Regions from separate parts of the Lactococcus sp. SK2-659 genome, predicted to be linked through region 2. Evidence: predicted binding sites of a transcription regulator. Region 2 holds the regulator's gene; the other holds the start of a gene.
The links. Region 2 encodes Rex, which represses fermentation and respiration genes when NADH is low (regulators of the CRP and FNR family bind a similar motif). Its sites were predicted from a motif close to TTGTGAANTANTTCACAA; they were not measured.
Positions count from the first base shown of each region.

Region 1 (4,436 bases), 120 kb from region 2:
TTCCTCTGAATGTTCATAAATCTCAAATTCCCGCTTTTCTTGGAGCATTAATTTTTGCTCCGTGTTGATTTTGCTTGGTTGCTTTTACTGCTGTCATCCCATTAGTATTTTTCCCAGCAAATTGCGGTTTATTCTTCTTAATTTGTTCTAGTTTAGCTTGCATTTCTTTTTGTTTTTGATTCATTATTTTCTCCTTAAATTAAAAAAGCTCTTTTCACAACTTAGGTGAAAAGAGCTTTAAAAGATACAAATTCTGACAAATTGCCCAATCTGTAAACATAATAAAAGTCTATTCTCTCTAAGTTATGAAGACAACAAAAACACTCGATTTTTACGAATATTTTTAAAGTTCAAAACTTAGATTTTCAATAGACCTTACCTCGTTCATTTATTTAAGACAATTATAGCACATAATAAAATGAACTGTCAAGATAAAAACTTGACAGTTCATTTTTAGATTAATGGAATTGCATTCCTCCATCAACAATTATTGTTTGACCGGTAATATAGTTTGAATCAGGGCCAGCTAAGAATGAAACAACATTTGCCACATCTTCAGGCTCAGATAAACGTTTCATGGCAATATCTTTTGCGAAAGTTTGCATTCCCCATTCATCATCTTTACCAGCATTTTTACCAACTTGATGCGCAATATCAAACATCATTGGTGTTTTTACAATCCCTGGTGCATAAGCATTAACTGTGATTCCTTCTTCTGCTAAATCACGTGCAGCAATTTGAGTCATCCCACGAACAGCAAATTTTGAAGAAGAATAGAGCATTAGATTTGGATTTCCAACAACTCCAGCTTGTGAGGTTGCGTTGATAATTTTACCTCCATGACCTAATTTTCTAAAAAGTGCTGTTGCTGTCTGTGTTCCCCACAAAACTCCACCAACATTAATATTATAGACCTGATGAAATTGTTCAGGTGTAATTGTTTCAATTGGTGTTGTTGGGGCAATTCCGGCATTATTAACTACAACATTTAAATCACCAAATTTGTCGACAACAGCATTCAAAGCTGAAATAACTTGTTCACGGTCGGAAACATCAGCTTTAACCGCAAATGAGTTTTCTCCAAGTTCTTTTGCTGCTTTTTGAGCTGTTTCTTCGTTGTAATCAATAATAGCTACTTTAAAACCATCATTATAGAGACGTTTTGCGATTGCAAAACCGATTCCTTGACCTGCTCCAGTAACTGCTGCAATTTTAGACATCTTATTTCTCCTTTATTTATTTAATTATTTTATAGACCTTTACCAGTGGGTGAAACTAAAATTTTAACAGCTGTTTCATTATGATGAATCAGCGTATCAAATCCTTTATCAATCAAATCATCCAAACCGATTTTAGCTGTGATGAATTGGTCCAATTTTATTTTACCTGTTGATACTAAATCAATTGTTTTTGGATGAGTGTTATTATAAGCAATCGTTCCTAAAAGGTTAGCCTCTTTGATTACTAATTTTGCCATATCAACACTAGCAGGCTTGCCCCAAATTGCAACAATGACAACTGTTCCACCCATACGAATCGCATCTAGACAAGCGTCAAATCCCGGTTGGACAGAGGTACATTCAAAGGCTGCGTCCACTCCTTTTTCATTAATTTCATGAACTTTAGCTTGAATGTCATCTTCAATTGGATTGAAGAAATAATCAGCAACTTGTGCTTCTTGTGCTTTTTTGCGGCGAAGTCCACTAGGTTCACTGATGATAACAGTATGTCCTTGCGCTTTTGCAACGGCAGCAGTTAATAGTCCAATTGGTCCAGCACCAACAACTAATACCGTACTCTTTTCACTTAAATTTGCTCGTTCAACAGCGTGATAGCCAACTGATAGTGGCTCAATTAGAGCGGCTTCATCCAAAGGTAAGTTATCAGGAATTTTGTGAACCCAACGTTCATCAACAGAAATTTTTTCAGCCAAACCTCCGCCATTTCCACCCAAACCAATAAAGTTTGAACCTTCTGAGAGGTTATAATGTCCAGTTTCACTTGTATCAGTACCTTCGGGAACGATATAAGGTTCGACAACGACATGGTCACCTACTTTAAGTCCGCTTACTCCTTCACCTATAAAATTTACAAACCCAGACATTTCATGTCCAAGAGTGACTGGTGGTACTTCTCCAGTAATTGGATTAGGATGTTCTGCTGACGGACAAAAAATTGGGCCATCTAAAAATTCATGAAGATCTGTTCCACAAATTCCACACCAAGCCACATCAATGCCAACTTGACCAGCTTTTATTATTGGTTCATTAATTTCATCAACGCGGATATCCCCGCGGTCGTAAAAACGTGCTGCGCGCATAAAAACGCCTCCTCTATATAGGATGGTTGTCGTTTCAGGCAATCAATTAAATTTAGTATTTGAGATTTCTCTCACAAATTTATTCTATCATTAATTCTAATAATTTACAAAAATTTAAAGCGTTTTCTCCCTTGATATATATAGACTTTTAAATGTTTTATCGTAATAAAAAAGCTACTGAATTTTCTGTCAGTAACTTTTACTTTTTGTATTCTTATTAATTGTTAACGTCTATTTCTTCGACGATTTTTTCGACTATCACCCTTAACTGGGATTTGTCTTTGTTCCTTGACAAATTCTGGTAATTGATTATATTTCATTGATAAAACAAGCCCTAAGCCAATGATATTTGCCATTAAGGCCGATCCTCCTTGAGAAATGAAGGGTAAGGGAATACCTGTTAAAGGAACAACACCAATAGCTGCTCCAATATTTTCAAAGACATGGAAGAGAATCATCATAATAATACCCGTTGAAATATAGGTATAAAACTGATTATTTGATTTGAAAGTTACTCGAATCATTCGATAAATCAGCATAAAGTAAAGGAAAATCAAAAAGGCTGATCCAACAAATCCAAAATCTTCAGCAATGACAGTGAAAATCATATCTGATTCTCGAACGGGAACATTGACATTAGCTACACCAACTCCTTTACCCCAAAGACCACCAACACCAACTGAAATCAATGAGCGTGCTTGTTGAAGACTGAAAGTTTGAGAATATTCAAAAGGATGTAACCATGCGATAAAACGATTGACCTGATACTGAGCAAAACTGGTACTTTCAAGAAATTTTTGTCCCTCTGGTGAAGCAACTAGAGCAACAATTCCTCCAGCTACTGCTGCTACGAAAAGAAAAGCTGGCGCAAGTATTTTCCAAGAAATACCAGCAACTAAAATAATTCCAGCAAAGATAGCTGCAAAGACCAAGAAAGTTCCGAAGTCTTTTTGAAAGACTGATAAAATGGCAACTGGAATTGTTTCAAGTATCAGAAGTCCGATTAAGCGGAAATCATCTTTGAGTACTCGTTTTTTTAGATTATTTTGGAAGGTAACCACAATCCTAGCCGAAAATAAAATATAGGAAAGTTTCATAAACTCCGACGGTTGAAAAAGATTTCGTCCTCCAAAAGCGAGCCAGTTTTTTGCACCTGTTGAAGCATAGGTTGCTTTATCGTAGAAAAAGATCGGTAGAACCATTAATATAAGACCTAATAGGTAAAAAAATGGTGTTAAGTTCCATAAAAACCTTGAATCCATATGCATGACAATTAAAGCAACAAAGAGTCCGACAATAACCCAAGTTCCTTGTTGAACAACTAGATTCGTTGCTTGTGTGGGGTGGTCATGACTTACTGCAACATAAAGTGCGTAAAGACCAATCAATATTAGCATAAAGGCTGGTAAAATTAGCCCATAATCAATTCGTGAATCAAATGTAAATCTATTTGCTTTCTTGTTTTTCAAAACTAGCTCCAGTCAGTTTAATCTTGTTTTGGCAATTCATTTGGGGCAATTTGCTATCACTTAGTTCTAACTTTTGCTTCAAATTTACAAAAACAATTTTATTATTGAGGTGACTTCTGTTTAAAATCATAAATCCATTCTATTATACAATTTTTTTGGATGAATTGGGCATTCTTTCTCAAAAATTCCAATAAAAAAACACTGAAAGCACTTTCAGCATTTTATAAAATGTGCCCAAGAAGGTCTCCTCCAAAAATCAAAAGATAAGAATAGAGGAGAATTGGCAATGGTTTACATAATAAGATACTCCAAGTGAAGAATTTCCAACTCATTTTTGTTTGACTTGCTATTAAAACAAGGGCATCATCTGGGGCGATAGGAGATAAAATGAGGAGCGCGAAAACAATATTAAAGCGTTTTTGCCCCTTATCCAACCAAGCCATGTATTTATTATATGTTTTTTCTTTGACAAAAGTTTTGGCTAATGAAGAACCATATTTTTTACCAAAGTGAAAAAGTAAAAAAGAGCCCGCAACAATTCCAAAGTAATTATAAACAAAACCCCAAACTGGTCCAAAAATCATGACCCCTGCTGCCATTGTAATCCCACCTGGTATGATTGGAACAATGACTTGCAAAATTTGCAT
Region 1 is NZ_JAIWQZ020000001.1:1,062,495-1,066,930, forward strand. It holds gene LDP15_RS04990 (hypothetical protein) at 23-184, opposite strand; gene LDP15_RS04995 ((S)-acetoin forming diacetyl reductase) at 459-1,220, opposite strand; gene LDP15_RS05000 (2,3-butanediol dehydrogenase) at 1,250-2,320, opposite strand; gene LDP15_RS05005 (FtsW/RodA/SpoVE family cell cycle protein) at 2,545-3,789, opposite strand; gene LDP15_RS05010 (TVP38/TMEM64 family protein) at 4,011-4,436, opposite strand, start outside.
Region 1: LDP15_RS05000 (2,3-butanediol dehydrogenase) is a predicted target of Rex. The motif match lies at 2,380-2,397, and genes of this name have one in related genera.

Region 2 (4,436 bases):
ACAGCTGCTTCATCTTCTAACGTTATTCAAGAAAGCTGGACAACTTATAAAATTGCTATTGGAGATTATCCAAGTACAATTGCAGCTAAAACAGGAGTCTCTTGGGCGACAATTGCTAGTTTGAATGGGATTACAGAGGCTGGATACAATGCTGACGGGTCTCCCATACATGCTGGACAACTTTTAAAATTGAAATAAAATTATTGACAAATAATTTTATAAAGCTGTCACTAGAAATTGAATTAAAATAAGAAAAAAGTTAAACGAAGATTTTCTATAAAAAAATTTAAATATTGACTTACGATCTTGTATCAAGTGGAAAATCAATAATTACAAAAATTATTGCACGGATACTCCGCAAATTTATATGTTTAGTTTAAATCTTTTCTTTTCGAGTATTCGGCACAAATGCTGGTTGTTTATCATTCAATTAAGGAAAGATCAATGTAGTATACTCATTCCAAAAGTTAAAACTTTTTCATAAATACTCCTAAGCACCTATTAATTTAGGAGGCTTTTTTTTATTAATAAAAATTGATAAACTATTCAAATAGTAGAAAATATTTTGGAGGAATTAGAGAGGAGTTAGATTTGTCATCAATAATATCTGCTATTACGGTAGTAATATCTTTAGTAACTTTTGGGTTTCAAAGACAGGATTTAAAAAAGCAAGCAAAGTATCAAAGATATACATTTACTTTGCAAAATGAATTGGAAATTATAAAGTAATCGTAAACTTAGTGACAGATATCATCGGAAATCTACAGACTCAAAAGCAAACTATAATTAGGCTGTATATGGTGCAAATGCATAGAAATTATTTTGAAAGAGAATGAGTAACGATGCATATTAGTGATAGTACTATCGATAGGGAAAAGAGAATAGAGAATAGCTTTATCTGGGAACGCAAATACTCTATATGGAGAAGAAGCAGACTTTTTAAATCAATCAACAAGTGAGTTAACAAAAGAGTTTACTAGTAAGACACATGCCTTAGACATATATTTACACGCCATTCAATATTTGGTGATTGTGGCCGAAGGTATGGGTAATATAAATATAGCATTAAATAAAATGGCTATATTAGTGAAATTACAGAACTTTATGAAGTTCCAGGTAATAAAAGTTTTGATAAATGGGCTAACGAGCATACGCAGGGCATAGAAGATAATTTGGAACTATTTCATAATGTGTTTCTTGAGATTAAATCAGATACGTCAAACAATATATCTGAAATTAATGCTGATAAATAGAAGAATGTATCATTTTTAACAGAAATTTTAGCTTATAACGTCAGCAATTAGCTGCATTGTCTATTCAATCTTTGCTGTTGTAAATTTACAACAAAACAAGAATTAATATAATGATATGTTGTAATTTTGTTGTATGGTTTTTTCATTTCTATGTTTTTTAGTTATTTTTAAAATAGAAAAAATGGCTCTATAGCCATTTTTTCTATTATTGTTTATTATCGTTCATGAAAAATAGTAGTGTTTGCAGCTCCTTAGTTAAGTCAATTGATTGAACAACCACATCTGAAGGGACTTTCAAACGAATTGGGGCAAAGTTTAGGAAACCTTTGATACCAGCTTTGACTAGAGTGTCAACAACTTCTTGGGCATTTTCTTTGCGAACAGAGAGAATTGCTGTTTTGATATCCGATTTTTTAACATTTTTTTCTAAATCAGAAATATTATAAATTGGAATTCCATCATCTGTTTGTGTTCCAACTAAGGGATTGCCAGAAATATCATAGGCTTGCGTGATTCTCATTTTATTTCTATCTTGGAATTGATAATGAAGTAATGCACGACCGAGATTTCCGACACCAATTAGAGCGATATGCGTTTCTTGGTCTTGGCCAAGAAGTTCTCCAAAGAAATCACGGAGCACTTTTGTTTCATAGCCGTATCCACGTCGGCCTAATTCACCAAATAAAGAGAAATCACGGCGAATTGTGGCAGCATCTACTCCAATTTTTTCTGAAATAAGTTGTGAGTTTGTGCGTGTCACATTTTCTTCGACAAGACTTTTAAACAGTCGATAGTACTGTGGGAGTCTTTTAGCAGTTGCTTTAGGCAAGCTTTTGCTTGGTTTATGATCAGTCATTGTTATACCTCAAAAATTTAATTCGATTTTATTAAAACTAATTAATATTTAGTTTCTTTGTGATAATTTTATCAAAAATTTGTGAAATTATCAAACAAAAGGAATGGATTATTCGTTTAAAATGAGAAATAAATAATAATTCTAAAAAAATGTTTATTTTACTCTTTTAATTATTGCGCTTTCATGTTAAAATAGAAATATGAAAAAATAGACAGGGAGAAAATATGATTAAAATTTATCTTAGTGGTTCATGTTCATCTTGTAGAAAAGCTAAAAAATGGTTGCGTAAGCGTCACATTGAATTTGAAGAAATAAATTTATCAAAAGATGTTATGGAAAAAGATGATTTAATCAAAATTTTATCCTTGACTGAAAACGGATTTGAGGATATAATTGCGACCCGAGGGAAAACATACGCATCTTTAAATTATAATTTCGATGAATTAGGACTAGAAAAAGCATTTAAATTAATTCAGGAAAATCCACGTCTTCTAAAACGACCATTAATTTTTGACGAGGACTGTCTATTGATTGGTTTTAACGAGGATGGAATCAGAGCGTTTATTCCACCAGAAGTTAGGAGAATTGAATTGCGTGAAAGATTAATTTTAGTCTAATATTAATTTTATTTTAGCTTATCAGATTTGGTAAGCTTTTTAATTTCAAGAATTTGGAAGAACTACAAAAAGCTTGCCTTAAATGCTATAATAGAAGGACTGCTTTTCTATCATATGAAAAGGAAAAACGAAGTATTAAAAAATATGCTTTGAGATTTAACGAAGAGGATAAATATCATGATTTTACTGCAAGGGAATGGAATTGCACGCACTTTTGGTGGCGATGTTTTATTTGAAAATATCAATTTTAGTTTACAAGACCATTCAAGAATTGCCCTAGTTGGCCGAAATGGAGCTGGTAAGTCAACCTTGCTTAAAATTATTGCTGGAGTTGAAGAAGCGAGTCACGGAACTGTATCCCAGACCAAAGATTTGATAATGAATTATTTAGCGCAAGATACTGGGCTGAATTCCTCAAGGACAATATTTGCAGAAATGCTCTCTGTTTTTGATTCGCTTCGCCAAATGGAAAAACAATTGCGCCAGATGGAATTGCAAATGGGAGAACTTGCTGGAGATGAATTGACAGCTTTGATGAAACGTTACGATGCTTTATCAGAAGAATTTCGGATGAAAAATGGATTTACTTATGAATCTGAAATTAAGTCTGTCTTAAATGGTTTTCGCTTTGATGAAACAATGTGGGAAAGAGAAATTTCAAGTTTATCGGGGGGACAAAAAACACGTTTGGCTCTTGCTAAGATGTTGCTTGAAAGACCACAACTTTTGATTTTGGATGAACCAACTAACCACTTGGATATTGAAACTTTAGCTTGGCTTGAAAATTACCTTAAAAATTACGAAGGTAGTTTATTAATTGTCAGTCATGACCGGTACTTTTTGGATAAAGTGGTTAATGAAGTCTTAGAATTATCTAGAGGAGAATTGACTCGTTTTTCTGGAAATTATTCTCGCTATGTTGAACAAAGAGAGCAAAAACTCTTGTTAGAACTCAAAAATTTTGAAAAACAACAAAAAGAAATTGCTAAATTAGAGGACTATGTTGCCAGAAATTTAGTTCGTGCTTCAACGACTAAAATGGCGCAATCGCGTCGTAAAAAGTTGGAGAAAATGGAGCGTTTAGAAGCACCAACTAGTGATGATAAATCGGCCAATGTTACTTTTACTCCTGGAAAAACGTCTGGAAATGTTGTTTTAACTGTTTCAGAAGCAACGGTGGGTTATGAAGATAATCGTCTCTCTGGTCCGATTAACATTGACGAGCGTAAAGGTGAGTCCCTTGCTATTGTTGGGCCAAATGGAGTAGGTAAAACAACATTGATTAAGTCAATTGTGGGACAGATTCCATTTTTAGCAGGTCAAGCAAAATTGGGTGCCAATGTTACTTTGGGCTATTATGACCAAGAACAAGGAAGATTGACAGCTTCCAATACTGTCTTAGACGAATTATGGAATGAGCATCGCTTACTTAATGAAGTTGAAATTCGCAATATGCTTGGAGCCTTTCTTTTTAGTGGAGATGATGTAAAGAAAACGGTTGGGATGCTTTCTGGTGGTGAAAAAGCCCGTCTTTTACTTGCTAAATTAGCAATGGATCACGATAACTTTTTAGTTTTAGATGAACCAACCAATCACTTGGATATTGATTCACGTGAGGTCTTGGAGAATGCTTTGATCGATTTTCCAGGGACAATCTTGTTTGTTTCTCATGACCGCTATTTCATCAATAGAGTAGCTACCAAAGTTTTA
Region 2 is NZ_JAIWQZ020000001.1:946,262-950,697, reverse strand. It holds gene LDP15_RS04435 (SAG1386/EF1546 family surface-associated protein) at 1-198, shown strand, start outside; gene LDP15_RS04430 (redox-sensing transcriptional repressor Rex) at 1,459-2,109, opposite strand; gene LDP15_RS04425 (Spx/MgsR family RNA polymerase-binding regulatory protein) at 2,334-2,726, shown strand; gene LDP15_RS04420 (ABC-F family ATP-binding cassette domain-containing protein) at 2,904-4,436, shown strand, end outside.